Regions from separate parts of the Erwinia sp. SLM-02 genome, predicted to be linked through region 2. Evidence: predicted binding sites of a transcription regulator. Region 2 holds the regulator's gene; each other region holds the start of a gene.

Region 1 (10,627 bases), on a different contig from region 2:
CCACCTGTACAAAGACGAAACCTACCTGTATCAGACCGGTAAAGGCCATACCATTCAGGAAGTTCGCATCGTCAAGGGGCTGGACAACCCGGATCTGGATGCGGCCATCGGTGAAGATCTGGCCGCGCAGCTGCGCGATGAGCTGGAGCTGGTGCAGGGTGCCTCCCACGAGTTTGACCGCGAGGCTTTCCTGGAAGGACAGCTGACGCCGGTCTTCTTCGGTACCGCGTTAGGTAACTTCGGCGTCGACCATATGCTGGACGGTCTGGTTGAGTGGGCGCCATCGCCGATGCCGCGTGCGACCGACGTGCGCACCGTCACCGCGGCCGACGAAAAGTTCAGCGGCTTCGTGTTCAAGATCCAGGCCAACATGGACCCGAAACACCGCGACCGCGTGGCGTTTATGCGCGTGGTATCCGGCAAATATGAAAAAGGCATGAAGCTGCGCCAGGTCCGTCTGGGCAAGGATGTGGTGATTGCCGACGCGCTGACCTTTATGGCCGGTGACCGCTCCCACGTGGAAGAGGCCTATCCGGGCGATATTATCGGCCTGCACAACCACGGCACCATCCAGATTGGCGACACCTTTACCCAGGGTGAGAACATGAAGTTCACCGGTATTCCGAACTTCGCGCCGGAACTGTTCCGCCGTATCCGCCTGCGCGATCCGCTGAAGCAGAAGCAGCTGCTCAAGGGGCTGGTTCAGCTGTCGGAAGAGGGTGCCGTTCAGGTCTTCCGTCCGGTACATAACAACGATCTGATCGTAGGTGCGGTCGGTGTGCTGCAGTTTGACGTGGTGGTTGCGCGCCTGAAGAGCGAATACAACGTTGAAGCGATTTACGAATCGGTGAACGTCTCTACCGCCCGCTGGGTGGAGTGCAGCGACGTGAAGAAATTCGATGAGTTCCAGCGTAAGAACGAAGTTAACCTCGCGCTCGATGGGGGGGATAACCTGACCTACATTGCGCCGACGATGGTCAACCTGAATATCACCCAGGAACGTTATCCTGATGTGGTGTTCCGTAAAACCCGCGAGCACTAATTACGGGATTTACCCGGCTGCCCGGCCGCAGGAAATCAGTTTAAAGGGGGGCGACCTGTACAGCAGGGCGCCCCCCTTTTTCGTTACAGACTACTCCTAAAACCCTTTCATTTTGCTGCTTTACTCATCAAATCATCCATCTTATCCGGTGAAATCCTGATTCCTGACTATATTAATTTCTACAGGACGCAAAACGGACGGCAGCAAATGCTGCGATGTTGACGGTTATGGACAACCGAAACCGGAATCTACAGCTACGCCGTTTGTAGCTGAAAAGCTCACCGTTGTGAGTGATGAAGACTAAAAAGGAACGAATCGATGATGAAGACTAAGATTGCTAAAACTCTGATGGCTGTATTGGTAGGTTCTGCGCTGGTGGGCGGTTCTGCGATGGCAGAAGAGTCCATGATGAATAAAACGCAAAGCTCTGCCGACAGTGCGGGTTCAAAAATCGATAGCTCTATGAAAAAAGTCGGTAACTACATGGATGACAGCGGCGTAACGGCGAAAGTTAAAGCGGCGCTGGTTGATGACGAAGCGATTAAAAGTACGGATATCTCCGTGAAAACCCATGAAGGCGTGGTGACGCTGAGCGGCTTTGTTGCCTCTCAGGATCAGGCTGAAAAAGCCGTTGCGCTTGCGAAGGGGATTGAAGGAGTTAAATCCGTCAGCGATAAACTGCACGTAAAAGACAGCACTAAACAGAGTATGAGCGGTTATGCCGGTGATGCGGCAACGACCAGCGAAATTAAAGCTAAACTTTTAGCTGATGACATCGTTCCGTCGCGCAACGTGAAGGTTGAAACCACCAACGGCGTGGTCCAGCTTTCCGGTACGGTGAAAACACAGGCGCAGTCAGAACGCGCTGAAGGAATTGCCAAAGCCATTGATGGCGTCAAAAGTGTGAAGAACGATCTGAGCGTTAAATAGTAAAAAGGACATTCAGTCAGCCTTTGTTGCTGCGCTGAATGGCATTCCGGAGTGACTCCGGCGGAGGTTAACCTGACCGATGCCGGATTATGAAGAGATGCAAGCCGTTCGATTTCAACTTTGGTGGTAAGGAGAAGCTTATGTTTCGTTGGGGCATTATCTTTCTGGTTATCGCGCTGATTGCAGCCGCGTTAGGTTTTGGTGGTTTGGCTGGTACTGCGGCATGGGCGGCAAAACTCGTCTTCGTCGTGGGTATTATTATCTTCCTGGTGAGTCTGTTTACCGGACGTAAGAAACTCTAGCAGCCGAAACAATTTAATCGAATTGCAACAAAAAGCAAAAAGCGCCTTACGGGCGTGACTGAGACCAGGTATCCTCTGAGGTTGGTGAATTAAGAGGATACCTGACTTGGGCAAACGCATCCCGATAACCCTTGGCAACATCGCGCCGCTGGGTCTTAAACCTTTCCGACCGGGCACCCTCGCCCTGGTGTGTGAAGGCGGTGGGCAGCGCGGTATCTTCACCGCCGGCGTGCTGGATGAATTCCAGCGGGCTCACTTCAATCCCTTTGATCTCCTGCTCGGCACCTCCGCCGGTGCGCAAAATCTTTCCGCCTACGTCTGCGGTCAGCCTGGCTATGCCCGACGGGTGATCACCCGCTACACCACCAGCAGCCAGTTCTTCAATCCGCTGCGCTTTGTGCGCGGTGGCAATCTCATTGACCTCGACTGGCTGGTGGACATTACCCGCAGAGAGTTTCCGCTGGCGCTGGATGCCGGGGAAAAACTGTTCCGCTCCGGGCGTGAATTCTATATGTGCGCCTGCCGCAGCGACGACTATGCGGCCAACTACTTCTCACCCGATGCCGACAGCTGGCATGACATTATTAAGGCATCGAGCGCCATCCCGGGCCTGTATCGCAACGGGGTGGATCTCTCCGGGGTCAGCTATCTGGACGGGGGGATCAGCGATGCTATCCCGGTGCGCGAAGCCGCGCGTCTGGGGGCGGACACCATTGTGGTGATCCGCACCGTGCCGTCGCAGATGACCTATACGCCGCAGTGGGTGAAGCGGATTGAGCGCTGGCTGAGCGACAGCGCGCTCCAGCCGCTGGTGAACATTCTTCAGCTCCATGAGGATAGCTATCACCAGATCCAGAGCTTTATCGACGCGCCGCCGGGTCAGCTGCGCATTATTGAAATCTATCCGCCGCGCGCGCTGGCCAGTAACGCGCTGGGCAGCAGGGTTACCTCGCTGAACCAGGATTATCATCTGGGCCGCCGCTGCGGGCGTTATTTCCTCGCCACGCTCGGTCAGTGGCTGGGCGGCGGGCAGCTGCATCCTAAAGCCGTGGTTCCGCCGGCTCCGGTGGCGAACGAACCCGATCGCCAGGGGATCATTGTCGATCCGGCGGTGGGGTTTGACAGCGAACTGGATAAAGGATCCCTGGCATGAGCCTGCACTTTGTTGATACCCACTGCCATTTCGACTTTCCTCCGTTTGTTGGCAACGAGCGGGAAAGCCTGCGGCTGGCGGCGGAGTCAGGGGTGGAGAAAATCATTGCCGTCAGCGTATCGGCTGAGCGTTTCGATCGCGTGATGGCGCTGGCCGCCGCGCATCCCCCGGTTTATGCCGCGCTCGGGCTGCATCCGATGGCGATCGATGAGCATGACGATCGAGCGCTGGCCGCGCTGGAGCACATCCTGCGCCAGCGGCCTGACAAGCTGGTGGCGCTGGGGGAAATGGGGCTCGATCTCTACATTGATAACCCGCAGTTTGAACGTCAGGAAGCGGTGCTGGATGCTCAGCTTCGTCTGGCGCGCGATTACGATCTGCCGGTGATCCTGCACTCCCGCCGCACGCACGACCGGCTGGCGCAGCATCTGCGCCGTATCCCGCTGCCGAGGCGCGGTGTGGTCCACGGTTTTGCCGGCAGCGAGCAGCAGGCGCTGGCGTTTATCCGTGCGGGCTATGCCATCGGCGTTGGGGGCACCATCACCTATCCCCGCGCCAGTAAAACCCGCAATGCTATTGCCCGCCTCCCGCTGAGTTCGCTGCTGCTGGAAACCGATTCACCGGATATGCCGCTGCAGGGCTTTCAGGGCCAGCCTAACAGGCCGGAACGGGTGAAAAACGTCTGGCAGAGCCTGTGCGAACTGCGCACCGAACCGCCCGAACTTATCGCCGAAACCATCAGAGAAAACACCCGCGCGCTGTTTGCCCTGTAAACGGGCTATCCTGAATGCAGGCGCAGCACAGCTCACATCCCACGCCACATAAAATGTTATTATTGTAACATTCGCGTGTCATGCTGTCTCTGACAGGCCGATGACAGGGATCTCACACGGATAATGTGTGATTTATCTAACATTAAATGCAATAATCATGAAAGATAAAACGTCTTATTGTGAGCTGTATTGCAAAAACCATTCTATCGTAGTGTTACTATTCTAACATTGCAGGGGTGGCTGCTGCGTCAGGCCTGACCTTTAATTCCCTTTTCTGGAGAGAACCATGTCCGATGTGAAAACGCAGGCGCTGCGCGCGCTGAAACTGATGGATTTAACCACCCTGAACGACGATGACACCGACGCGAAAGTGATTGCGCTCTGCCATCAGGCTAAATCTCCGGCGGGTAACACGGCAGCGATCTGTATTTACCCACGCTTTATTCCGATTGCCCGTAAGACCCTGCGCGAACAGGGCACGCCGGAAATTCGTATTGCTACCGTGACCAACTTCCCGCACGGCAACGACGATATTGATATTGCCGTGGCAGAAACCCGTGCTGCCATTGCCTATGGTGCCGATGAAGTGGACGTGGTTTTCCCGTATCGCGCGCTGATTGCCGGTAATGAAACCGTCGGTTTTGAGCTGGTGAAAGCCTGTAAAGAAGCCTGCGCGGCGGCGGATGTGCTGTTGAAAGTGATTATCGAAACCGGCGAGCTGAAAGATCCGGCGCTGATCCGTAAAGCGTCGTCGATCGCGATCGATGCGGGTGCTGATTTTATCAAAACCTCAACCGGTAAAGTGCCGGTGAACGCCACGCCGGAAGTGGCTGAAATTATGATGCGGGTGATCGCCGAGAAGGGCGTGCAGCAGCAGGTTGGCTTTAAGCCAGCGGGCGGCGTGCGCACTGCCGATGATGCGGCGCTGTATCTGAAGCTGGCCGATGACATTCTGGGCAGCGGCTGGGCTGACGCCCGTCATTTCCGTTTTGGTGCATCGAGCCTGCTGGCCAGCCTGCTGAACGCAGCGGGTTTTGCCGGGGCAACCAGCGATAGTAAGTATTAAAAAAAGCCGGTCTGCCTTGATGGTGAGTGCTTCGTTGGTGTAGTGGCTGTGGATATTAAGGATGTTTCGGGCCTCTGCGGTGGCTGGATGGCGGTCCTCGCGCCGCGCTTTGCGCGGTGCCCTCGGCTCCGGCATCCGGCCTTGCGGACCGGCGATGAGCGGGCGTCCTGCCCGCGCATCGCCTGACGTCAGCGTCCCTGCTGCCGTCTCCGGGCCAGATGCTTTCGCCTCAGCGCTGCGGATTGCCATCCAGCCACCGCAGAGGCCCTTTACTATCAGGCATCCCGATTGCTGTTTTCAACGTCGATACCAGCGGAACAAATCGGGCTGGCGGTGTCGGTGGTCGGGTTAATCCGTTGTGCATAGCATTGAGCGCAACACAAACTGGATGCAGCAGACATAGCAGGTAAACAAGCATCAGACCTGGTGTTTCACGAAGACGACACTTACGAAACAAAGCAGGCCGGCGGGTTCCTGGATCGAGTCAATCCGGTGTGCCGATCGTTGAGCGCATTAGAAATTCGATGCAGCAGACATAGCATGTAAACAAGCATCAGGCCTGGTGTTTCACAAAGACGACACTAACGAAACAAAGCAGGCTGGCGGTGTCTGTGGCAAGGGCAATCCGCAGCGCTGAACGGAGAGAGGAAGCCAGGATGCGCCCGCAGGACGCGGGCGCAAGGCTCGGTCGGCACAAGGATGTGCCGTCTGAGCCGGTCCGGCAGGCTGACGAGCGGCGTGAAGGCACCGCAAAGCGGCGCGAGGACCCGCCCGGGCACAGACACCGCCAGCCAGCGTAGATCGCTATTGCGGCAGGCCGCACCAGTTACTTTTAACAGCAAGCACCGAGCCGCCCGGCGGCCACACTAAACTTATTGGGGGTTACCGTGTTTCTGCCACAGGAAATTATTCGAAAAAAACGTGACGGACAGGCGCTGAGTGAAGAAGAGATCCGCTTTTTCATCAACGGCGTGCGCGACAATACGGTCTCTGAGGGACAGATTGCCGCGCTGGCAATGACCATCTACTTCCACGATATGTCGCTGCCGGAGCGCGTGGCGCTGACCATGGCCATGCGTGACTCCGGATCGGTGCTGAACTGGCAGTCGCTGAACCTTAACGGCCCGGTCGTCGACAAACACTCCACCGGCGGCGTCGGCGACGTTACTTCACTGATGCTGGGACCGATGGTGGCGGCATGCGGCGGCTATGTGCCGATGATCTCCGGACGCGGCCTTGGTCATACCGGCGGCACGCTGGACAAACTGGAAGCGATCCCCGGGTTTGATATCTTCCCGCAGGACGATCGCTTCCGGCAGATCATCAAAGAGGTGGGCGTGGCGATCATCGGCCAGACCAGCTCGCTGGCCCCGGCGGATAAGCGCTTCTATGCCACCCGCGATATTACCGCCACCGTCGACTCGATCCCGCTGATCACCGCCTCGATCCTGGCGAAAAAGCTGGCCGAGGGGCTGGATGCGCTGGTGATGGATGTGAAAGTCGGATCCGGCGCGTTTATGCCGACCTTTGAACAATCCGAGCTGCTGGCGCAGTCGATCGTCGGCGTGGCAAACGGCGCGGGCTGCAAAACCACCGCGCTGCTGACCGACATGAACCAGGTGCTGGCCTCCACCGCCGGTAACGCGCTGGAAGTGCGTGAAGCGGTGCAGTTCCTGACCGGTGAATATCGCAATCCGCGCCTGCTGGAAGTGACGATGGCGCTGTGTGCTGAAATGCTGATTTCCGGGGGGCTGGCACACTCGGCAGAAGACGCACGAGCAAAACTGCAGACCGTGCTGGATAACGGCCGCGCGGCGGAAATTTTTGCCCGCATGGTGGCGGCCCAGAAAGGCCCGACCGATTTTATCGAGCGGATGGACAGCTACCTGCCCGCGCCGATGCTGAGCAAAGCGGTTTATGCCGACCGTGCCGGTATCGTCAGCGCAATGGACACCCGCGCGCTGGGAATGGCGGTGGTGACGATGGGCGGTGGTCGCCGCCGCGCCAGCGACAGCATTGACTACAGCGTCGGGCTGAGCAACGTCGCCGCGTTGGGTACGGCGGTGGACGGTCAGCAACCGCTGGCGGTGATCCACGCCTCCAGCGAAGACAGCTGGCAGGAAGCCGCCGCCGCCGTCAAAGCGGCGGTCACGCTGTCTGAGACACAGCCCGAGAAAACACCGGTTATCTATCGCAGAATCTCGCAATAAGCGGTATTCTGTTCTGATCGCATTTTTTTAACGCTCATCGCGACAATCGCGCAGGAGATCAGGATGAAACGTGCATTTATTATGGTGCTTGATTCCTTTGGAATTGGCTCCAGTAAAGACGCCGATAAATTCGGTGATAAAGGCTCGGATACCCTCGGACATATTGCCGAGGCGTGCTTCAGGGGTGAAGCAGATAAAGGGCGTAAAGGCCCGCTCAACCTGCCTAATCTGACCAAACTTGGTCTGGGCAAAGCGGCAGAAGCCTCGACGGGGAAATTCCCGCTGGGTCTGGATAAAGACGCGGAAATTATCGGCGCTTACGGCTACGCCAGCGAGCTTTCTTCCGGTAAAGATACCCCGTCCGGCCACTGGGAAATCGCCGGCGTGCCGGTGCTGTTTGACTGGGGCTACTTCAGCGATCTGGAAAACAGCTTCCCGCAGGAACTGCTGGATCTGCTGGTGGAAAAAGCGAACCTGCCGGGCTATCTCGGTAACTGCCACTCGTCCGGGACGGTGATCCTCGACAAGCTGGGCGAAGAGCATATGAAAACCGGCAAGCCGATTTTCTATACCTCTGCCGACTCGGTGTTCCAGATTGCCTGTCATGAAGAAACATTTGGCCTCGATCGCCTTTACGAACTGTGCGAAATCGCTCGTGAAGTGCTGACCGAAGGCGGTTACAACATTGGTCGCGTGATCGCGCGTCCGTTTGTTGGCGACAGCGCCGGCCACTTTGAACGTACCGGTAACCGCCATGACCTGGCGGTAGAACCTCCGGCACCGACCATCCTGAAAAAACTGGTGGATGAGCAGGGTGGCGAAGTGATTTCGGTCGGTAAAATTGCTGACATCTATGCTCACGTCGGTATCACTAAAAAAGTGAAAGCGACGGGTCTGGATGCGCTGTTTGACGCCACCGTGACGGAAATGAAAATCGCGCCGGACAACAGCATCGTGTTCACTAACTTCGTCGACTTCGACTCCACCTGGGGCCACCGTCGTGATGTTCCGGGCTACGCGGGCGGGCTTGAACTGTTTGACCGACGTCTGCCGGAGCTGATGGCGCTGGTGAAAGAGGGGGATATTCTGATCCTCACCGCCGACCACGGCTGCGATCCGACCTGGGTCGGAACCGAACACACTCGCGAACATATCCCGGTACTGATTTATGGCCCAGGCGTGAAGCCGGGCTACCTGGGCTATAGCGACACTTTTGCTGACATTGGCCAGACGGTAGCCAGCTATTTTGGTCTGTCACCGATGGAATACGGCAAAAACCTGCTGAAGTAATGCTGACGTCCAGCCGGGCGACAACACGTAATACTACTCGTAACCGGCCAGGCATCAGCCTGGCCTGATAAATAAGGATTAAAACATGGCTACGCCTCATATTAACGCTGAGATGGGTGATTTCGCTGACGTGGTTCTGATGCCGGGCGACCCGCTCCGCGCGAAACATATCGCGGAAACCTTCCTGCAGGACGCGGTAGAAGTGAATAACGTGCGCGGCATGCTGGGTTATACCGGTACCTACAAGGGCCGTAAAATCTCCGTGATGGGCCACGGTATGGGTATTCCATCCTGCTCAATCTATGCGAAAGAGCTGATTACCGAATTCGGCGTGAAGAAAATCATTCGCGTGGGCTCATGCGGTGCGGTACGCGCCGACGTGAAACTGCGTGACGTGGTGATTGGTATGGGGGCGTCTACCGATTCCAAAGTGAACCGTATGCGCTTCAAAGACCATGATTTCTCGGCTATTGCGGACTTCGAGATGGTGCGCAACGCGGTTGATGCAGCGAAAGCGCTGGGCGTGGATGCTCGCGTAGGTAACATCTTCTCCGCTGACCTGTTCTACACGCCGGACCCGCAGATGTTCGACGTGATGGAGAAGTACGGCATTCTGGGCGTGGAAATGGAAGCCGCCGGTATCTACGGCGTGGCCGCGGAGTTCGGCGCGAAGGCGCTGGCGATTTGTACCGTGTCTGACCATATTCGTACGCACGAGCAGACGACCGCCGCCGAGCGTCAGACCACTTTCAGCGACATGGTTGTTATCGCGCTGGAGTCGGTTCTGCTGGGTGATAAAGCCTAAATCCCTTTCGAGGCTGGCGTCCGCCAGCCTCGTTAATCCGCTTTTCCCTTCCGCGTTTTAACTGCAGTTATGAGAAATCTTCAGCTGATTAACATCGAACACGCTGTCATCCGCGGCTGAGAAAACGGCCAGGCCGGTCACCTTTTTCTGCGGTTTGAGCTGGCCTTTGGTCAGATTATCCTGCACCCGGGCGACCGGAAATTCCTTGCCCTCGTGGGAATAACCGCGCAGACAAACGGTCTTGAGATCGATGGATTTCGCTGAAAGATTTTCCAGGGTGACCTCGAATGTTTTACCGTAATTATTGAGATCGCCCGAAGAGCGCGAGGTCTGCGCTTTCTGTGTTGCATAGACCGTCAGATCCTGTGGGTCGGCTGCAAAGGCACCGCCAGAAAAATACAAACCTGCTGCGGCGGCCATAATGGCGATCAGAGAGTTCCGTTGCATGTGTTTCTCCTTAGTTTTACTGGGTACGATACGGGGCGCTTACGCGCCTGACCGATAAACACCATGCTGCGGAACGGAAAATCTGTACAGATCATGAAGGGCTATTGCTGACGAATAGCTCTATTTGCTTAGGGGATCTTTGGCCGTTTCATTTACCGCTTCTGCAGGACTGGCGGCAGGAGAATCGCTCTCAGTTTCACGTTCAGTATCACTTTCGTTGTCTTCAACGATCGGATTATTCGCCGTGAGCAGGAACGGCGACTGCTGCCAGCGTGTGCGGCGGTCGCGCAGCAGGGTACGGCAGAGAATAATGCCGATGGCCAGCGCCAGCAGCATCATCAGCCGCAGGATATTGGTGGTGTTATCCACCTGCTTGGCTTCAGTGACCAGCACGTGGGTATCCAGGGTGACGCGCAGAAAACCACGCGGGCCGTCTTTGCTGGTCAGCGGCTGGACAATCTGATGATTGAAGTAGCTACCGGCGCGCTGGCCGTCCAGCGCCAGGCGATCGCGCACGTTAATGGTCTCGCCGCTGCGTGCGACCAGGCTGCCGTCATCATCGTAGACCGCCGCGTCCAGGATACGGCTTTCGTGGGTGAGCTGTTCAAG
Region 2 (10,627 bases):
CATCCGCGTGGCACGGTTGTTTGTCTCTTCGCCATTTCCTGTTACCTTAATCCCGCCTGAATGATTACCACATAATAAATAAGGATATTCTTATGTCGGAACTCGCTCTCTCCCGCGAATTAACGGATACCGCCGCGGCTCCTGTCCTCAATGAAAGTGAACAGCAGCAGGTTGCCGCGCTGATTGCACAGACCGATATCAACGATCCGCTGATGGCGATTGCCTATGGTGCTAACACCATGAACGGCATCTCACGCTTTGCCGATACGCTGATGGCTGAAGTTCGTGCTAAGGATGCAGGCGAGGTCGGTCAGCAAATTACCGACCTGTTGCAGAAAGTGAAGGGCGTCGATCCCGGCATATTGGGTCAGCCAAAAAGCTGGCTGGCTTCCGTGCCGCTGATTGGCAGCCTGTTCAACCGGGTGGAACGCACGCTGCTGGAATACCACACCCTGACGCAGCAGGTTGATTCGCTGACACAAAAACTGGCCCAGGCACAAACCGGACTGCTGCGGAATATTGCCACTCTGGAGCAGCTGTTCCAGCGCAATCGCGAGTTCTTCCAGCAGGTCAGTCTGCATATCATCGCCGGTAAGCAGAAGCTTGAGCTGACCGCAAGCCATGAGCTGGCCGAGGCACAGGCCCGCGCCCGGGAAACGGGCGATGCCATGGATGCACAGCACGTGAGTGACCTGCTGGCGGCGATCCAGCGTTTTGAGCGCCGCCTGCACGATCTGCTATTGTCGCGCACCCTCGCCGTTCAGACCGCACCACAGATCCGCCTGATGCAGAGCAACAGCCAGTCGCTGGCGGAAAAAATTCAGAGCAGTATTCTCACCACCATTCCAGTCTGGAAAAGCCAGATAGTGCTGGGGATCTCGCTCTACTCTCAGCGCCAGGCCGCGCAGCTGCAGAAAGACGTCGCCGATACCACCAATCAGATGCTGAAGCGCAATGCGGAGCGGCTACAAAGCGGTAGTGTGGAAACCGCCACCCAGGTGGAACGATCGGTGGTAGACATCGAAACCCTGCGTGACGTGCAGTCGCGGCTGCTCGACACGCTGGAAGAGACGCTAACCATCGCGACCGATGCACGTCAGCGTCGCTTGGAAGTGGAACAGGAGCTGGGCAATATGGAGCAGGAAATGAAGCAGCGCATCGCGGGGATTGTTCAGGCGAAAGCGGCACCGCAGGAACGGGTTGAAACCAATGAAAGCCACTGAAGCTCAACGCGCGGCTGCCGTCGGTAAACTGAAGGGCGAAGCTGAGGGCGGGTTTAGTGGCCTTTACAACCGCTCGCGCGGGTCAAAGATCGCCGTACAGCTGGTACTGTACGTTTTCGTCGCCTTGTTCATCAGCATTTGCACGGTGTTGGGCCACTCAGAAGAACACTCCCGTGCCACCCTGACCGGTTCCGACGGCCAGAATGACTTTCTGTTTCTCGTCTGGCCCAGCATGATCGTTCTGCTACATCTGTTCGTTTACTGCCGCCGCTGTTTCTGCTGGAGCCTGCCGGCCGGAATGCTGTGGCTGTTTTTTGGCGATCCGATCGCCACGCCCTGCTGGATGGCCGCATCAGGCTACTTTATCGCCCTCGCCAGCCGTCAAAATACCCCGGCTGTTTCCCCCCTGCTGCTGCTACTGGTTTCAGGTATCGCCTATGTGATGATTTACGAACACGTCTCGCATGAGGTGTTTTTTGGCCTGTTTGTTGCGTTAACGCTGCTGACTGCCGTTCGCGAGAAGTGGCTCGTCGACAGAGCCAGGCGGCGCAACGCTATTGCCGAGGATGCAGATCCGGACATCGGGTTCGGGCCCAAAAAAACAGCGGCGCCGGCGGCGGAAAAACAGGCCTGCGGGGATGATAGCGAAGCGTTGTCCGCCGCCCAGGAGCACGCCGATCTGACCGATGCCCAGCGCCCCTTTACCCTCTTCTGGCAGGAAATCTACCGATTACAGCAACAGTCTCCGCTGCCGGCGCTGTTACAAAAGGAGCTGGACGGGGTTATTGACTACGCGCAGCGCATTCTGGGGTGTATGCAGGAGGATCCTGCCGATGTTCAGCCCGGTACGGCCTTTCTGCAGCGCTATCTGCCGCAGGTTACTAATGTGGTGAAGCGCGGCCTGTCACTGTCACAGCAGCTGAGCCTGCACGGCAGGACCGACGAGATTGAACAGCAATATTTACAGGCGCTACAGGCGCTGCACTCGGCGTTTGCCCAACAGCATATTCGCCTGCTGGAGAATGACACGCTGGAGTTTGAAACCGACCTCAGCGTGTTGAACAGCCTGTTAAAGACCGATGGCTTTAAACCTTAGGGCGTGTGCTGAACACGCCCCGGATATCAGTGCCAGATCAGCAGCACGCAGGCAGCGGTCAGCAGGCCCATAAACACATTAAAAATCGTCCATGCCCGGCGGCTGCGCAGGATGCGGCCGATCAGCGTGCCGAAGCCCAGCCAGATCACCCCTGAGGCCAGATTGACTATCACCAGCGCAATACTGATGGCAACGATCGAGCCAGAGTAGGCTTCTCCGGCCAGGCTGAAGCTGGCTACGGCACCCAACACCATCAGCCAGGCCTTGGGGTTAATCAGCTGCAGCAGGCCGCCCTGCCAGAACGGCATTGGCGATGCCGGGCCGTCACCGGTTTCCAGCTTCTCGTACTTCGCCGTGCCGATTTTCCACGCCAGCCACAGCAGATAAAGACTCCCGGCGATCTTCATCAGCAAATGCAGGGAGGGATAAAGAAGGATCAATCCGCCAATACCAAACGCGACCATCAGCAGCATGATCTGCATGCCGAGCATTATGCCAACCATCAGCGCCAGCGATCGCCAGAAACCAAAGTTGGCACCGGAGGCGGTGAGTAACATATTATTAGGGCCAGGCGTTATAGCGGCGACCCAGAGAAAACCTAACATAGACAGAAACAGGCTCAGTTCCATAGAACGGGTGCTCCCCACCCCTGAAGAAATAAACAACCCGAAGAAGCTAACAGCGAGTTATGGATCCTACAAGCTCTGACCCAATGATTTTCAGTCACCTGGATGACAAATCTTTTCGTCCCCTGCCGGGAGGGCGTAATCCTCACCTGCAAACCATTCTGCCGCGGCTAGTGCGCCGGCGCATTACTTTGCAACCTCACTGGCAGCGCTTAACGCTGCCGGACAGCGATTTTGTCGACCTCGCCTGGAGCGAAGACCCGGCGCAGGCAAGGCATAAACCCCGGGTGGTCCTGTTTCATGGACTGGAAGGCAGCTTCAACAGCCCCTACGCACACGGCCTGCTCCAGGCGTGGAAAGATCGCTGCTGGCTGGGCGTGGTGATGCATTTTCGCGGCTGCAGCGGTGAGCCGAACCGCCTGAATCGCATTTATCACTCCGGAGAAACCGGAGACGCCAGCTATTTTCTGCAGTGGCTGCGTGATGAGTGGGGCCAGGTTCCCACGGCCGCCGTCGGCATCTCCCTTGGCGGCAATATGCTGGCCTGCCTGATGGGCCAGCAGGGAGAGCGCTGCCTGCTGGACGCGGGCGTGGTCGTTTCCGCCCCGCTGATGCTGGAACCCTGTAGCCAGCGGCTGGAACAGGGCTTTTCCCGCGTCTATCAGCGCTACCTGCTTAATCTGCTGAAACAAAATGCCGCACGCAAACTGATGGCCTGGCCTGGCACGCTGCCCGTCGAACTGCCGCAGCTGCGGGCACTGAAAAAGCTCCGCGCCTTCGATGATGCGATTACCGCCAGAGCGCACGGCTTCGCCGATGCGACGGACTACTATCGGCGCTGTAGCGGACTGCCGCTGCTGCCCGGCGTCAGCAAGCCGCTGTTAATCATTCATGCGCTGGACGATCCCTTTATGACCGCCGAAGTGATCCCGGATCCGGCCACGCTGCCACCGAATATTGAGTATCAGCTGACCCGCTACGGCGGACACGTTGGTTTTGTAGGCGGTACGCTCCGCCAGCCGAAAATGTGGCTGGAACAGCGTATACCGCAATGGCTTTCAACCTGGCTGGAACCCTGATGATTATTCCCTGGAAAGAACTCGATCCTGAAACCCTTGATAACCTGATTGAAACCTTCGTTCTGCGTGAGGGCACCGACTACGGCGAGCAGGAGCGATCGCTGGCGCAGAAAGTAAAAGATGTTCACCGCCAGCTGGCCAACGGTGAGGCCGTGCTGGTCTGGTCGGAACTGCATGAAACCGTCAATATCATGCCGCGCGGTCAGTTTAACGGCTGATCGCATTTTTCCTGCCCGATACGCAGCAAGGATGACTTTTCACCAGTAAACATGTTAGGAATGATCCGTCAGTCCGACCATATCTCAGGGAGTTGTTTACCATGTCAGCCAAACACCCGGTTATCGCCGTCACCGGCTCCAGCGGTGCAGGAACCACCACCACCAGCGTCGCCTTCAGGAAAATTTTCCAGCAGCTTAACCTGCGGGCGGCAGAGGTCGAGGGTGACAGCTTCCACCGGTTCACCCGTCCGGAGATGGATATGGCCATCCGCAAGTCGCGGGATATGGGTAAGCACATCAGCTACTTCGGCCCGGAGGCAAATGACTTCGGGCTACTGGAGCAGACCTTTATTGAGTATGGCCGTACCGGAAAAGGTCAGTCACGCAAATATCTGCATACCTACGATGAAGCGGTGCCGTGGAATCAGGTGCCGGGAACCTTCACGCCCTGGCAGCCATTGCCTGAGCCGACCGACGTGTTGTTTTATGAAGGGCTGCACGGCGGCGTGATGACGCCACAGAACAACGTGGCGGAAAACGTCGACCTGCTGGTCGGCGTAGTGCCCATCGTTAACCTTGAGTGGATCCAGAAGCTGGTGCGTGACACCAGCGAGCGCGGCCACTCGCGTGAAGCGGTGATGGATTCCGTGGTGCGCTCGATGGAGGATTACATTAATTACATCACGCCGCAGTTCTCCCGAACGCATCTGAACTTCCAGCGTGTGCCGACCGTGGACACGTCCAACCCCTTTGCCGCGCGGGGTATCCCGTCGCTTGATGAAAGCTTTGTGGTGATCCACTTCCAGGGGCTGGAAGATATCGATTTCCCCTACCTGCTAACCATGATTCAGGGCTCGTTTATCTCCCATATTAAAACCCTGGTCGTGCCAGGCGGGAAAATGGGCCTGGCGATGGAGCTGATTATGGGCCCCCTGGTCAAACGCCTGATCGAAGGCAAAAAAATCAGCTAATCCGGTGACATAAGCAGCTATGACATCAGCTGCTGGTGGATAAAGCCAATGTGCAGCTTCACGCCGATTGGCAGTACGTCTTCATCCAGGCGGAAGTGCGGATTATGCAAACTCCAGCAGGTTCCTTTCTGTTCGTTTCCGGAGCCAATAAACAGGAAGCATCCGGGGATCACCTGCTGGTAGGCTGAAAAGTCTTCACAGCCAAACATCGGATGCGGCATGATTTTCAACGCATCGGCTCCCAGCGTATCGACCACATTTTTTGCGGCAAAGCGGCAGGCATCCGGATGATTGAAGCCCAGCGTATAACCCTTCGTCCAGTCCAGCTTATAGCTCGCCCCGACCGCCGCGGTCATACCACCGAGCATCTGTTCCATCATTTTTGGGATTTCAGTACGCGTTTTTTCACTCAGCGTGCGCAGCGTGCCTCTGAGATGCGCCGTATCCGGAATAACGTTGTAGCCCCCGTCGGCCATAAAACTGGCGATACTGAGCACGGCGCCCTCGTTAGGATCCAGCCTGCGTGAAACGATTTGCTGCAGCTCCTGGACTACCCCGGCCCCTAACACCACGGGATCGCACGCCGTATGTGGCAGAGCGGCATGCGAGCCTTTCCCCTGCAGGATCAGATCGAAATTATCACTGGCCGCGCTGAAAACACCTTCGGTGTAACTCACCGTACCGGTTGGAAATGCCGGCATCACGTGCAGGCCAAAAATCATCGAAACTCCGTCAAGCACGCCCAGAGAGACCAGCTCCTGCGCCCCGCCCGGCGGAACCTCCTCCGCATGTTGAAAAATAAACTTCACCGTCCCGGCAATCTGTTTTTGCAGCTGGCAGAGCGCCCAGGCCGCGCCCATCAGCATGGCCGTATGCGAATCATGACCGCAGGCGTGCATGACCCCGTCATTGCGCGAGGTAAAAGGCTCCTGGTTCAGCTCGTGGATCGGCAAGGCATCCATATCGGCACGCAGCGCGATACAGGGGCCGGGGCGCGCCCCTTTTAACTCCGCCAGCACGCTGTTTGGCGTAGGGCGGGTGAGCGTTAATACGCCAAACTGCTGGAGCTCACCGGCAACATAATCCGCCGTCTTTTGCTCATGAAAGGAGAGCTCGGCATTTTGATGAATATGCCGACGCCATTGCAGCACTCGTGGGGTGATTTCCTGAATCAGTGACGCGATTTGAGATTTCATAGTTACTCCTTTAACGGTGAGAGGCGCTTCCAGCATGACTCCATCCGATGGCGACCTTCACCGTCAGCAGGGAACGGCATGACACCGGTAGCGCGGATACCGTGATAGAAGCATAAAATAGCGTCATCTCCGTGACGAACCGTGCCATAGCGTGATTGTTTATCGACCGTGATCCCCGTGGCAACGAGGCAAATCAGGGAGGTCGCGGCAGGCCTGCACACCGCTTTACCCGCAACAGAAAAGGCCGCTCCGCCTTTTAGCACCCTGCTGAAGCGAGACAACATGAGACAACACGAGACAGCCAGGTCAAGCTGTGCTACAAACGGTGCTGTATTAATATTCTGGCATTGCAATGCATGGTGAAAACGGGACAACAGGATGAGCCAGACTCTTAATGGTATGGCCCGTTTGATTTTCCTATGGGAAGCGCCTGACAGGGAATTCCGTCCCTGTTTACCCGAAATATTTCAAAAAGCAGTTAACATTTCTGCAACCTGAGTGATAAAAAGGGTATATTTAGGCACGATTACAATAGAGGATAACAGCGAATGGTTCTCGGCAAACCGCAAACAGACCCAACACTCGAATGGTTCCTGTCACATTGCCATATTCACAAATATCCATCCAAAAGCACCCTGATTCATCAGGGTGAAAAGGCAGAAACCCTCTACTACATCGTCAAAGGCGCAGTAGCGGTGCTGATCAAGGATGAAGAAGGCAAAGAAATGATTCTTTCCTACCTCAATCAGGGCGACTTCATTGGCGAACTGGGTCTTTTCGAAGAAGGCCAGGAACGTAGCGCGTGGGTGCGCGCAAAAAGTGCCTGTGAAGTAGCTGAAATCTCTTATAAAAAATTCCGTCAGCTGATTCAGGTTAACCCTGACATTCTGATGCGTCTTTCTTCGCAGATGGCACGCCGTCTGCAGGTCACCTCTGAGAAGGTCGGTAACCTCGCCTTCCTGGATGTGACGGGGCGTATTGCACAAACGCTGCTGAATCTGGCCAAACAGCCAGATGCCATGACCCACCCGGATGGTATGCAGATCAAAATCACCCGTCAGGAGATCGGCCAGATCGTGGGCTGTTCTCGTGAAACCGTGGGCCGTATTTTGAAAATGCTGGAAGATCAAAACCTGATTTCCGCGCACGGTAAAACTATCGTGGTTTACGGTACGCGCTAAGCGGTTCTGACTCTGGGGCGCGACAGCCTGGTCGCGCCCTTTTTTATGTGGTGTTAGGCATGTGGCGGAGAATCATTTATCACCCTGAAGTCAACTATGCACTGCGGCAAACGTTGGTGCTGTGCCTGCCGATAGCCATTGGCTGGCTGCTGGGCGATCTCAGACAGGGTTTACTCTTCTCGTTAGTTCCCGCCTGCTGCAACAACGCCGGTCTTGATACCCCCCATAAACGCTTTTTTAAACGCCTGATTATTGGTGGCAGCCTGTTTGCCTTCTGTAGCTTTCTGATCCTGTATGCGGGCGAAAAAGGGGTGCCGTTGCCGATCATTATGCTGGTGATGGCTCTGTTGCTGGGCGTCACTGCGGAAATCAGTCCGCTGCACGGTCGGCTGCTTCCCGCTTCGTTAATTGCCGCCATTTTCACCCTCAGCCTTGCCGGCAGAGTCCCCCTCTGGCAGCCCCCGCTGCTCTATATTCTCGGCACCATTTGGTACGGCCTGTTCAACTGGCTGTGGTTCCGGCTGTGGAAAGAGCAGCCGATGCGGGAAACGCTAAGCCTGCTCTACCGCGAACTGGCCGACTACTGCGAGGCAAAATATACGCTGCTGACCCGGCTGACCGATCCGCAGACCGCGCTTCCGCCGCTGCTGGCTCGCCAGCAAAAAGCGGTTGACCTGATTAATACCTGTTATCAGCAGATGTATATGCTGTCCGCCAGCCAGGATAACCACTACCAGCGGCTGACGCGTGCATTTCAGGTGGCGCTGGATCTGCAGGAGCATATTTCGGTCAGCCTGCATCAGCCGGAAGAAGTTCAGAAACTGGTGGAGCAAAGCCACGCCGAGGCGGTGATCCGCTGGAACGCACAGACCATTGCCGCCAGGCTGCGGGTGCTGGCCGATGACATTCTCTATCATCGCTATCCTGAACGTTTCACCATGGACAAACCGCTGCAGGCGCTGGAAAAAATATCCCGGCAGAACAAAGACAATCCGGTGGGCAATTTCTGTTATTACCACTTCAGCCGTATCGCCCGCGTGCTCCGCACCCAGCGACCGCTGTATCGACGCGATCTGATGGCGGATCGCCAGCGCCGCCTGCCGCTGATCCCGGCCCTGAAAAGCTACCTGTCGCTAAAATCACCCGGCCTGCGCAGCGCGTCGCGCTACGGGATCATGCTGGCCTTTGCCAGCTCGCTGGCGCTGTTTTTTAATCTGCCCAAACCCTACTGGATCCTGATGACGGTGATGTTCGTCAGTCTGAACGGCTACGGAGCCACGCGAGTGCGGATCCAGCACCGTGCCATGGGCACGCTGGCCGGGTTGGTCATTGCGGCCGTGATGCTACGCCTGCACGCGCCGGAATCGGTGATGCTGCTGGTGATGCTGGCCCTGACGCTGATTGGTAACCTGTTTATCCGTAAGTTCTACGGCTGGGCCACCATCGGCTTTACCATCACCACGGTATTTACACTGCAGCTGCTGTCGCTGAACGGCGCGCAGCTGCTTGTACCGCGCCTGATGGATACGCTGATTGGCTGTCTGATTGCCTTCGGTGGGATGATCTGGCTGTGGCCACAGTGGCAGAGCGGACTGCTGCGGCAGAATGCCCACGATGCGCTGGGTGCTTATCAGGAAGCACTCCAGCTATTACTGGGGCAGGAACAGGATCCGGTCAAGCTGGCGTGGCAGCGCATGCGCGTTAATCAGGCTCATAACGCCCTGTTTAATTCCCTGCACCAGGCGATGCAGGAGCCTAACTTTAACGCCAGCTACCTCAAGGATATGCAGCTGTGGGTGACCCACAGCCAGTTTATCGTCGAGCATATTAATGCGATGACCATTCTGGCGCGGGAGCACACTATGCTGACCGAATCGCTGGCACAGCGCTATCTGCAATCCTGCGAAATCGCCCTGCAGCGCTGCCAGCAGCGCCTGGAATATGACGGCCCCAGCTCCGACAGCAACGTGCTGGAAGCGCCGGAGGATTTCCATCAGGGGCCGGTCACCATACTGGAGCGGCACGTGAAACGTATTCTCGGCCACCTCAGTACGATGCACACCATCTCGTCACTGGCCTGGAGCCAGCGACCGCATCAGGGGCACTGGCTTTCCCGCCGTTTGCGCAAAACGTCCTAGCCGATAACTTTTTCCACCGCCGCTGCAAAGCGCTTCATCCCTTCGGCGATATCCGCAGTGTCGATGACCAGCGACGGCGCAAAGCGCATTACGTCAGTACCGGCCACCAGCACCATGACGCCTTCGGCCGCCGCGGCATTCAGGATGTCACGCGCTTTTCCAGCGTGCTGCGGCTTCAGCGCGGCACCGATCAGCAGGCCCATCCCGCGGATTTCGCTGAACAAATCCAGTTTTGCATCCAGCGCCTGCAGGGCATCAACAAACAGCTGACGGCGCTGCGCGACGCCCTCCAGCACCGCTGGCGTATTGATAATATCCAGCGCGGCTTCCGCCACCGCACAGGCCAGCGGGTTCCCGCCGTAGGTAGTACCGTGAACGCCAGGGGCCATGACCGAGGCAATCTCATTGGTGGTCAGCATCGCACTGACCGGAAAACCGCCGCCGAGTGCTTTCGCCGTGGTGACGATATCCGGCTTCACGCCGTAGTGTTCATAAGCAAACAGTTTGCCACTGCGGCCCATGCCGCTCTGCACTTCGTCCAGCACCAGCAGTGCATTATGTTCATCGCACAGCTGACGCAGCCCCTGCATAAATTCCTGGGTGGCCGGCGTCACGCCGCCTTCACCCTGAATCGGCTCCACCACGATGGCGCAGGTGTGATCGTCGATAACCGCTTTGACCGCCGCCAGGTCGTTAAAGGGCACATGGACGATATCGGCAGGCTTGGGACCGAAGCCGTCGGAGTACTTAGGCTGCCCGCCCACGGAAACGGTAAACAGGGTGCGGCCGTGGAAGGCGTTATGGAAGGCGATGATCTTGCTTTTGAACGGGCTGTGGCGCTGGGTCGCATAATAGCGAGCCAGCTTGAATGCGGCTTCGTTAGCTTCGGCACCGGAGTT
Region 3 (10,627 bases), on a different contig from region 2:
AGCGTTTTGTGAAACGGGTCGAGGATATTGAAATGTTCAACCTGCGGAGCCGGTGCGCTGTTCAGCCAGTCGCTGCCGCCGCTGGCTGCGGCGTGACCGCCGTCGGGTGCGCCCCAGGCGTCACCGCCGGTGGTGGCGCCGCCGTCAGTCGGGGCTGAAGCCGCGCCGCCATCGGCGGGTGCCGATGCGCTGCTGCCCCAGGGATCGCTGCTGGAGGCCGCTGCGTTCCCGTCAGCCGGTGCGCCCGACGTGCCGCCATCAGCCGGCGCCGTCGTGCTGCCACCCCAGGGATCGCTACTGGCCGACGCTGCGTTACCGCTCGCTGCCTGGCCGCCGTCTGCGGCGCTGGTGGACGTGTCCCACGGATTACTGGTTTGTTTGCTCATGGTTGACCTCCATCACGATCTAATGCTTGCAGTAACATGCCTTTGGAAATAATACCGATGTATTGACCCTGTTCGCCGGTCACCGGAACCGCACAGGGAGCCTGCGCCACGTGGGACAGCAGGTCGCTTAACGACGTGTCGCCCGGCACCGCCGCAGGATTTTCCAGAAACGCATGATTCAGCCCCTCTCCGGCGGCCAGGGCCGCTTTCAGGGAATCGGTGGAGACCACGCCGACGAATTTCTCTTTCGCCAGCACGTAGCCGTATTCGCGGTCGTTGTCCTGCAGCAGCTTGATCGCCGAGCGAGGGCCAAAGCCCGGAGCCTGGCGGATCAGCGCGGCGGCACTGCGGCGGGCAATATCCTTCGCGCTGAACACCTGGCTGATGTCCACGCCGCGGAAGAAGGTGCGGACATAGTCATTGGCCGGGTTATTCAGGATTTCGTCCGGTGTACCCACCTGCACCACTTCACCGCCCTGCATAATCGCAATACGGTCGCCAATTCGCATGGCTTCATCCAGATCGTGGGAGATAAATACGATGGTGCGCTGATGCCGGGATTGCAGTTTTACCAGCTCATCCTGCATTTCAGTACGGATTAAGGGATCGAGCGCGGAGAATGCTTCATCCATCAATAATATATCCGGATTAATTGCCAGCGCGCGGGCTAATCCCACACGCTGACGCATGCCGCCGGAAAGTTCATCGGGATAAGAATGAGCATAATTTTCAAGACCCACCTGGCGCAGCGCTTCCAGCGCTTTTTCCTGTCGCTCCTGCAACGGCGTTCCCGCTAATTCCATACCGAAGGCGGTATTATTTAATACCGTCATATGCGGCATCAGCGCGAATGACTGGAATACCATGCTGATCTTATTTCTGCGGACCTGACGTAATTCACTGTCAGATATTTTGGCAATATCTTCACCGTCAATAATGACCTGGCCGCGGGTGGGTTCAATCAGACGATTGAGAAGGCGAACCATGGTGGACTTGCCGGAACCGGAGAGCCCCATGATGACGAAGATCTCGCCTTCTTCAATGGCCAGACTGGCGTCCTTAACGCCAAGAGACAGCCCGGTTTTTTCCAGAATCGCCTCTTTGCTGAGCCCTTTATCAATATACTTAAATGCCCGCTCGGGATGTTCCCCAAAAACTTTATATAAATTCTTAACTTCTAATTTAATTGCCATGCATTAATTAATTCCTGGTTGATTAATTTTCTTATAGGGGTTCTTCTTTCAGTTTAGTTATTAACGATATATACCGTAGCACACTGAGACTCAGAGGCAACCCTTGAGGCGGCATTTGAAAATGCCAGGGGAGATGTCAGTATCAAAGAATACCAGTGCTGGTAAGGGATTGCGCGGTGCTGAGCAGGGATGAAAAAAAACGATATTTACCTAAGAAATATCCCTGTGTTGCGGAAATATGAACGCACCAGAGGTGAAAATAGGGATAATCGGGCAGGGTTGGCAATCGATTATTGAAAGCAAAAAATCAGCCGATTGGCTGATTTTAATTACTAATTTCGTAGGGAACTATTATAAGCGGGGGTCCGATAAGAATCCCCCCGTAAAGCAATTAAAAGTCCCAGTCTTCGTCTTCGGTATCGACCGCTTTACCCATGACGTAGGATGAACCGGAACCGGAGAAGAAGTCGTGGTTTTCATCCGCGTTCGGTGACAGTGCGGAAAGAATTGCCGGGTTCACATCGGTCATTTCCGCCGGGAACAGCGCCTCATAGCCCAGGTTCATCAGCGCCTTATTGGCGTTGTAGTGCAGGAATTTTTTCACATCTTCCTGCCAGCCGACGCCCTGGTAAAGCGCATCGGTATATTCCACTTCGTTCTCATACAGCTCCAGCAGCAGCCCTACGGCGAACTGCTGCAGATCCTCTTTACGCTCGGCACTCTGGCTTTCCAGCGCTTTCTGGTACTTATAGCCAATGTAGTAGCCGTGTACCGCTTCATCTTTAATAATCAGGCGGATAAGGTCGGCGGTGTTGGTCAGCTTACCGCGGCTGGACCAGTACATCGGCAGATAAAAACCGGAGTAGAACAGGAACGATTCCAGGAACACGCTGGCAATTTTCTTTTTCAGCGGGTCGTTTTCATAGTAGTGCTGCAGGATGATGTCGGCCTTGCGCTGCAGCGGCGCGTTCTCTTCGCTCCACGCGTAGGCGGCATCGACATCGCTGGTGTGGCAAAGCGTAGAGAAGATCGAGCTGTAGGAGCGGGCATGCACCGCCTCCATAAAGCTGATGTTGGACATCACCGCCTCTTCATGCGGGGTGAGCGCATCGGCCATCAGCGCCGGAGCGCCCAGGGTGTTCTGGATGGTATCCAGCAGCGTCAGGCCGGTGAACACGCGGATGGTCAGCTGCTGTTCATCGGCATTGAGACCGTTCCACGCCGGAATATCGTTCGACAACGGTACCTTTTCCGGCAGCCAGAAGTTGCTGGTCAGGCGGTTCCACACTTCCAGGTCCTTTTCGTCTTCGATTTTATTCCAGTTAATAGCGTGAACTTTCTTCAGTTTCATAGTGATATCTTTAGTTCCGATCCGGCAGCGGCCGGCCGCGAAAAATGTAGACGGGGCCGGCGCGACGCCGGCCCACGGTTGAATGTGCTGTTACAGCGAACAGGAAACGCAGCCTTCCACTTCGGTTCCCTGCAGGGCCATCTGACGCAGACGGATGTAGTACAGCGTCTTGATGCCTTTCTTCCACGCATAGATCTGCGCTTTATTGATATCGCGGGTGGTGGCGGTATCGCGGAAGAACAGCGTCAGCGACAGGCCCTGATCGACATGGCGGGTGGCTTCAGCATAGGTATCAATAATCGCTTCCGGTCCGATGTCGTAGGCATCGCGGTAGAAGTCCTGATTATCGTTATTCATAAACGGGGCCGGGTAGTAAACGCGCCCGGTTTTGCCCTCTTTACGGATCTCAATCCGCGAGACGATCGGATGAATGCTCGATGTCGCGTGGTTGATATACGAAATCGAACCGGTCGGTGGGATAGCCTGCAGGTTCTGGTTATACAGACCGTCTTTCATCACCGCCGCTTTCAGCGTCTGCCACTGCTCGCGGGTCGGGATCTCAATCCCGGCATCGGCAAACAGTGCGGCGACGCGGGCAGTGCGCGGCTGCCAGCTCTGCTCAACGTACTGATTAAAATACTCACCGCTGGCATAGCGTGAATCGCTAAAGCCGCTGAAGGTAGTACCGCGTTCACGCGCCAGCAGGTTCGAAGTCCTCAGTGCGTGATAGGTGATCGTATAGAAGTAAATATTGGTGAAATCCAGACCCTCTTCGCTGCCGTACTGAATGCGTTCGCGTGCCAGATAGCCGTGCAGGTTCATCTGACCCAGGCCGATAGCGTGCGACTGCGCATTACCCTCCTCAACGGACGGCACCGAGCTGATGTGGCTCTGATCGGAAACCGCGGTCAGACCGCGTATCGCGATTTCTACCGTGCGGGCAAAGTCTTCTGAATCCATGGCGTGGGCAATATTCAGCGAACCGAGGTTGCAGGAAATATCCTTGCCGATGCGGCGATAGCTGAGATCGTCGTTGTACTCGGTCGGGGTGTTAACCTGCAGGATCTCCGAGCACAGGTTGCTCATATTAATCCGCCCGTGGATCGGGTTGGCGCGATTAACCGTATCTTCAAACATGATGTACGGATAGCCCGATTCAAACTGGATTTCTGCCAGCGTCTGGAAGAATTCGCGCGGATTAATAAACGTTCGGCGGATGCGCTCGTCGGCCAGCATCTCGTCATACTTCTCGCTGATGCTGATATCGGCAAACGGCAGGCCGTAGAGGCGCTCCACGTCATACGGGGAGAACAGCGCCATCGGCTGATTGTCTTTCGCCAGCTGGAAAGTCACATCAGGAATGACCACGCCGAGCGACAGCGTTTTTATGCGAATTTTTTCATCGGCGTTTTCGCGCTTGGTATCCAGGAAGCGCAGAATATCCGGGTGGTGGGCGTTCAGATAAACGGCACCGGCACCCTGGCGTGCGCCCAGCTGATTGGCATAAGAGAAGGCATCTTCCAGCATCTTCATCACCGGGATCACGCCGGATGACTGGTTTTCAATGCGCTTGATCGGTGCGCCGGATTCGCGCAGGTTCGAAAGCAGGAACGCTACGCCGCCGCCGCGCTTGGAAAGCTGCAGCGCCGAGTTTACCGCACGACCAATCGACTCCATATTGTCTTCAATACGCAGCAGGAAGCAGGACACCAGCTCGCCGCGCTGCTGTTTGCCGCAGTTCAGGAAGGTGGGGGTCGCAGGCTGGAAGCGCCCGGCGAGGATCTCATCGGTCAGCGACAGCGCCAGCGCCTGGTCACCTTTCGCCAGGGTCAGCGCCACCATGCATACGCGCTCGGTAAAGCCTTCCAGATAGCGTTTGCCATCGAAGGTTTTCAGCGTGTAGCTGGTATAAAATTTCCAGGCACCCAAAAACGTCTGGAAGCGGAAGCGGCGCGAGTAGGCCTGCTCGAACAGCGCGCAAACGAAGTCGAACGGATAGGCGTTCAGCACATCGGCTTCGTAATAGCCTTCCGCGACCAGATATTGTAAACGCTCGGCCACGGAAGCGAACTGCACGCTGTTAGGAATAACGTGCTGGATAAAGTACTGACGCGTGGCTTCGCGATCTTTTTCGAACTGGATGTTGCCCTCGGCATCATACAGATTCAGCATCGCATTGAGCGCGTGATAATCAGGTGCGGCCGCTGCGGCCTCTATGAGGGTGCTGTCTGTCGCTGCCAAAATTCGGTTACTCCCTTGTAAACGTTAGCGATATCGTCGGCGGTGCCCATCAGCTCAAAGCGATAGAGGTACGGCACCTGACATTTACGCGCAATAATGTCGCCAGCGAGGCAGTAGGCCTCACCGAAGTTACGGTTTCCGGCAGCGATAACGCCGCGGATCAGCTGACGATTATTGGTATCATTAAGAAACTGAATGACCTGCTTAGGCACCGCGCCATGACTCGTGCCGCCGCCGTAGCTGGGCACGATCAGAATATAGGGCTGGTCTACCTGCAGGCGCTGAGCGCTGTCTAACGGAATGCGTCGCGCCGGCAGGTTTAAGCGGGTAACAAAACGGTGGGTGTTTTCCGACAGGCTGGAGAAATATACCAGCGTAGTCATCGCCTTAACCCCGGACGGCAGCCAGATGGCTTAACGCCTGAATTTTATCCGGGCGGAAACCGCTCCAGTGATCCTGTTCGGCCATGACGACCGGGACCTGGCGATAACCAAGAGACTTGAGAGTTTCAACGTGAGCAGGTTCGCTATCGAGGTTGATCAGCTGATAGTCGATCCCTTTCTTATCCATCGCATTTTTTGTCGCGTTGCACTGGACACAATTATTTTTAGTGTAAATAATAATGCGCATGATTCGTATTCACCTTACGGGCTGGTTAACTTAGTCTCTGGCGCGGAAATTACTGCCCGACTCGCGCCGCCACTGCCACACCATGTTGCGTGGTCTTGATGAAGTGAATACTAGATATAGTGGCCATAAAAAGCAACCACACAAGATATAGGAAAAGCGTATTTATTTAGCCAGCTTGCTCACAAGCCTTATGCCACAAGGTTTTGCGCAGATAAAAAAAATGCCCGCACTGTGATCGGCGAGCATTTGTTCAAAAAATAAACGGTACTAACGGCGGGTTGTGGTGGTGGCGATGAGTGCCCCGATGACGACGCCGAGGGCGGCGCCGATCCCAACGCCGTGCCAGGGTTTGTCACGAACATAGGTGTCCACCTGCGCGCCCGCATCCCTGGCTGCCTGAGTTACCCGGTTATTGCCCTGCAGTCTGGCGCGGGTCTCTTTCAACAGGCTTTCTGCACGGTTTCTGGCCCCTTCCACGTCATCCTTCGCTTTACTGCCGTAGGATTTCAGCAGGTCATCAAGCGTATCTGCCAGCAGTGAAACATCTTCACTCAGGTCAATATCATTATTTTTCGCTGTCCGGTTGAACATTTTCGCTCCCTGGTTTTGAAATGTACTATTAAGTATAGACAGGCTAAAAATCCGTGACGCTGAAAACCTGCGTTTATGGATTATTCCGAAAGCCTCGACTATGTGGCCTGAGGTAAGGTTGCGGGGTTTGCAGACACAGAGGAAAAAGCATGTATTTACGACCTGATGAGGTAGCTCGCGTACTGGAAAAGGCGGGATTTGAGATGGATACGGTTACCGCTAAAAGCTACGGTTACAGTCGGGGTGAAAACTACGTCTATGTTAATCGTGAGGCGCGATTGGGTCGTACGGCGCTGGTGATCCATCCGACATTGAAAGAGAGGAGCCAGGCCATTGCGGTACCGGCTTCAGATATTAAAACCTGTGAACACTATGTCCGCTTCCCGATGTATCTGGTTGGGGATTCGAACGATCACTACGGTATTCCTTACGGATTCAGCTCACGTGCCGCGCTGGAACGCTATCTGGAACGCATGTTCGACTGATTCCCCGCCCGATGAGCGGGGAGGGCGTTACTGGGCCGTTGGGCTGACCATCCCACTGCCGTTTACCGGCCTGAATTTTTCCAGATACTGATGCTGGAAAATGCACATACGGATGGTGTTGCGGTACTCCCCGTTAATAAAGAATTCGTGAATGAGTTCCCCTTCCACGATAAAGCCCAGCTTGCGGTAAATATGGATAGCCTTCTCGTTTTCTTTGTCGACGATCAGATAGAGCTTGTACAGATTCAGTACTGAGAAACCGTACTCCATCGCCATTTTTGCCGCTCTGCTGGCCAGCCCTTTACCCTGATGGCTGGGCGCGATAATAATCTGAAACTCCGCCCGGCGGTGGATGTGATCGATCTCCACCAGTTCAACCAGCCCGGCGCTGACCCCTTTATGCTCTACCACAAACCGCCGTTCGCTCTGATCGTGAATATGCTTGTCATAAAGATCGGAGAGTTCAACAAAAGCTTCATACGGTTCTTCAAACCAGTAACGCATCACGCTGGCGTTATTATCAAGCTGATGAACAAAACGCAGATCCTCACGTTCCAGAGGCCGCAGCTTAATGCTGTGATCGGCAGACATCGCAGACATAAAAATTCCTTTAGCTAAGGCAGTATTGCCCCGGCCAGTATACCTGCTGCGGGCAGGCAAAAAAAATGCGCCCGCAGGCGCATTAAGAATTCAGCAAGGTTGTACCGCTATCAGAAGTTGTAGCCGACAACCAGGTAGTAACCAAAACCGTTAGATTTGACGTGGAACGGACCGTTGCCGAAGTTCAGCTCGGTGCCATCGTTCCACTGGCCGCCGTTGTGGAAGTAACGCGCCACGAACGAGTAGTGCCAGTGATCGTAGCCCAGTGACAGAATATGACTGGAGGCGATAGAGTTGCTGGTGCGCGCTGGCGCGGAGTTGTCGCCCAGATCGGAACCCCAGTCAAAGTTGGTGAAGCCGATATAGCTCAGGTTACCGCCCCACAGGCTGGTGATCGGCACAAAGTATTTCACCTTGAAGCGATAGCCATCCCACTCATTTTCGTTAGCGGCACCGTAGTTCGCCCACTGATACTTCGCATAAACGTTCAGCGACAGGCCAACGTCCGAATGCGTATCGATATCGGTACCCAGACCCATGTACCAGGTGTTCTGGCGGTTAGCGCGGTTGTCACCCATATCGTAGATATAGTTGTTGGCGAAATACCACTCTTTGAACGGACCAAAGCCCAGGTTAGTGCCGGTCAGTTTATCGATAGAGAAGCGGGGTTCAATTTCCATAAAGAACGGGGAACCGTTATCCCATGCGCCCTTATCGTTACCGTTGCCCACGCCGAAGAATTTAGGCACATCGATGTAACCGTAGAAATCAAACCAGTCTTTTTTCGCGAAGGCTTCATATTCCAGGTAAACATCGTTGTTCAGCTGAGGTCCGAAACGGGTGTGGTAGCTTCCTACTACGTTGACGCTCTGGTGCCACCAGTCGGAAACGTATTCAGGGCTGCTGCTCGTATCTGCGAAAGAGGAATGGGTATAAGAGAGCGCTGCCAGCGCGCCAGCCATCATAATTTTATATTTCATTATTTTACCACATGCTCAAAGACCATCCTCTGCAGCCAGCGCGAGGGTCAGGTTGGGTTGATTAAGACACCTAATCCGGGGCTAAAAAGATTGATAAAAGCACCCGTCAGTAATGTTGCGGCAGTGTGCCGCTATCCGGCTCTAAGGAAATAGAGATTGCTCACACTTGTCAAATTCTGTTTCATTTCAAATCAGCTAAAATGTGATGTGTGTCACATTAATAGTCGTTCAGTAAGGGAACTTTCCGCTTTACGTCAATGTGGTGATTAAGTCAGCAGCTAAACGTTTGCCTGCGGTAAGCGCCTTCAGGAAGGGGAGGAATCTGACGAAAAGAGGGCGATGGCGGTGTGAGTAAACGTAATCAAAGATAACTTTTTATTATGGTTTTTCGGATTGGACGGGTGAATGCCTGCTCAGTTACAGCGGTAGCGCAGGCTGGCCAGATGGCGGAGGTCGGCAGACTTAGCTCGCTGAGCCAGCGCGGGGAAATCGGTGAAAAGGTAGTGTGATTCCGGTGGAGGCAGGTGGGCCATCGCCCGTCCCCGCCGGATTTCCAGGCGGCCATAGCGGGCAAGTGGAATACCGTGAAAGTGGGCGGGCAGTGTCAGTCTCAGAGCCGGAACCCCTTCCCACGCTCGTGAGGGCATCCGCCGTTCACTGACATCATAGTTTCGGTAGCGCAGCAGAAATTTATCCGGCAGGCGGCAGCGGCTGTTCCACCACAGGCGGTCCAGCATATCAAAGTTAAAGCGCGTACCGGCAGGGGATTTTGCCCCAAGCTGCGCCAGCGCCTGAGGGATCAGTGTGCTCATGGCCTGCTGGTAGCGCGACACGGACGCGCCCCCACCGGCGTTGAGTAAGTCAATCGCCACGCGGGTACCGAGCAGGTTGGAGTAGAGATCTTCCGGAGAAAATGCCGACACGCCCTCAGAGAAGCCCGGCACCGATTCAAAGCCATACCACTGCGCCACCTCATGCCATGCGGCAAGTTCGAAGGCCAGATGGGCGGCGAGGTAAACCGCCAGACGATAGCGGTCGGTCGCGCTGGCCGGTGGAGTGTAAGTAAACAGGCGAATTTCGCGCTGTCCCAGCTCGTCGTCAAGTTTAAGTGTGGTATCCAGGCCCATCCGCGGCCAGATGTGGCTGAACAGCCAGAGCGTGTTATCGGCGCTGTCGCGCAGATGCGCCAGATCGATAAACCCTCCCCGGCGGGTGTAGATCAGGCCGTTATGCTCGCCGTTAATGCCGAGCAGGGTGCTCAGCGTATCCAGAAAGCTTGGATTGAAGTGATGCTGTCCGGTATCCGCGGCGGCCACAACATTATCCAGCTGATACCACGGCACCGGGATGCCAAACAGCTTTGCCCGAAGATGATAGCCAAAAGCGCAGCAGGGTCGCAGACCCCCCGGCTGCGGCAGGGGGCGGGGCAACAGCCACACTCGCGGTGACTCGCCTGCCGGAAGGCTGAGATCCGCCAGCGGAAGGCGCGTGCGGTTAACATGATGAGCCTGGCAGTGGGTAAGGAGAAGCGCAGGTAACAGCAGCATAAGACGCCACCAGGGGACAATCAAAATGCCTCCCCAACCTGAAAGTAAAAGCCGGAACTGTGCTGCCCCAGGCCATAATCGAGCCGAACGTTCATGTTTTTCTTGAATTCGAAGCGGTACCCGGCACCTATCGACGGCAGCCAGTGCCCGTCCAGGACTTCACTGGGTTTGTCTGACATATTCCCTGCGCCAATCCACGCCACCACTCCGTGACGCCAGCTGAGTTTTTTACGCCATTCAAGCTGACTGCTCAGCATATTACGGTCGCGATAGCGGCCTTCGTAATAGCCGCGCAGATGATGGCTGTCACCGAGCAGCGATTGCATGGTCCAGGGGACGTGCCCCTGGGTAAAACGGCTGTAGACTTCCCAGGCTATGAGGCTGGTATCGTTAATGGCATGGTAAACATCGTACTGCGCGTCGAAAGCATCAAAGCGATTGTCGCTGGCCAGCGCCGGAGTGTACCAGGTCCAGGCAAGATTCAGCGCCTGCCCGCGCGATGGGTTCGCGACAAAATCCCGCGAATCATAGCTGAAGAGCAGGCTGGCACCTGAACTCAGAATATGCCGCGACTCATCCTGATGGTAGAAGCTGCCGTTGGGTTTATGCTGCAGCGAGGACGC

What was found. The regulator CRP, encoded in region 2, controls carbon source genes, mostly activating them, when cyclic AMP is high. The targets are predictions, from matches to a motif close to ATGTGANNNNNNTCACAT.
Positions count from the first base shown of each region.
Region 1: deoC (deoxyribose-phosphate aldolase) is a predicted target of CRP. The motif match lies at 4,326-4,343, and genes of this name have one in related genera.
Region 3: PGH32_RS13120 (nucleoside-specific channel-forming protein Tsx) is a predicted target of CRP. The motif match lies at 8,658-8,675, and genes of this name have one in related genera.

Region 1 covers NZ_JAQISN010000003.1:277,755-288,381, forward strand. Annotated here, with positions in the region: gene prfC (peptide chain release factor 3) at 1-1,042, shown strand, start outside; gene osmY (molecular chaperone OsmY) at 1,361-1,972, shown strand; gene PGH32_RS18195 (DUF1328 domain-containing protein) at 2,113-2,274, shown strand; gene PGH32_RS18200 (patatin-like phospholipase family protein) at 2,381-3,427, shown strand; gene PGH32_RS18205 (TatD family hydrolase) at 3,424-4,200, shown strand; gene deoC (deoxyribose-phosphate aldolase) at 4,487-5,266, shown strand; gene deoA (thymidine phosphorylase) at 6,154-7,476, shown strand; gene deoB (phosphopentomutase) at 7,540-8,766, shown strand; gene deoD (purine-nucleoside phosphorylase) at 8,852-9,571, shown strand; gene PGH32_RS18230 (DUF4354 family protein) at 9,629-10,018, opposite strand; gene PGH32_RS18235 (YtjB family periplasmic protein) at 10,139-10,627, opposite strand, start outside.
Region 2 covers NZ_JAQISN010000004.1:408,674-419,300, reverse strand. Annotated here, with positions in the region: gene PGH32_RS21080 (toxic anion resistance protein) at 93-1,223, shown strand; gene PGH32_RS21075 (5-bromo-4-chloroindolyl phosphate hydrolysis family protein) at 1,210-2,319, shown strand; gene PGH32_RS21070 (LysE family translocator) at 2,346-2,948, opposite strand; gene PGH32_RS21065 (hydrolase) at 3,008-4,024, shown strand; gene PGH32_RS21060 (YheU family protein) at 4,024-4,242, shown strand; gene PGH32_RS21055 (phosphoribulokinase) at 4,344-5,213, shown strand; gene PGH32_RS21050 (amidohydrolase) at 5,231-6,409, opposite strand; gene crp (cAMP-activated global transcriptional regulator CRP) at 6,958-7,590, shown strand; gene PGH32_RS21040 (YccS/YhfK family putative transporter) at 7,650-9,728, shown strand; gene argD (bifunctional acetylornithine/succinyldiaminopimelate transaminase) at 9,725-10,627, opposite strand, start outside.
Region 3 covers NZ_JAQISN010000001.1:2,848,969-2,859,595, reverse strand. Annotated here, with positions in the region: gene proW (glycine betaine/L-proline ABC transporter permease ProW) at 1-386, opposite strand, end outside; gene proV (glycine betaine/L-proline ABC transporter ATP-binding protein ProV) at 383-1,579, opposite strand; gene nrdF (class 1b ribonucleoside-diphosphate reductase subunit beta) at 1,971-2,930, opposite strand; gene nrdE (class 1b ribonucleoside-diphosphate reductase subunit alpha) at 3,021-5,147, opposite strand; gene nrdI (class Ib ribonucleoside-diphosphate reductase assembly flavoprotein NrdI) at 5,144-5,554, opposite strand; gene nrdH (glutaredoxin-like protein NrdH) at 5,559-5,801, opposite strand; gene PGH32_RS13135 (DUF883 family protein) at 6,069-6,392, opposite strand; gene PGH32_RS13130 (DUF2002 family protein) at 6,542-6,877, shown strand; gene speG (spermidine N1-acetyltransferase) at 6,905-7,468, opposite strand; gene PGH32_RS13120 (nucleoside-specific channel-forming protein Tsx) at 7,588-8,457, opposite strand; gene PGH32_RS13115 (DUF4056 domain-containing protein) at 8,871-10,004, opposite strand; gene PGH32_RS13110 (BamA/TamA family outer membrane protein) at 10,025-10,627, opposite strand, start outside.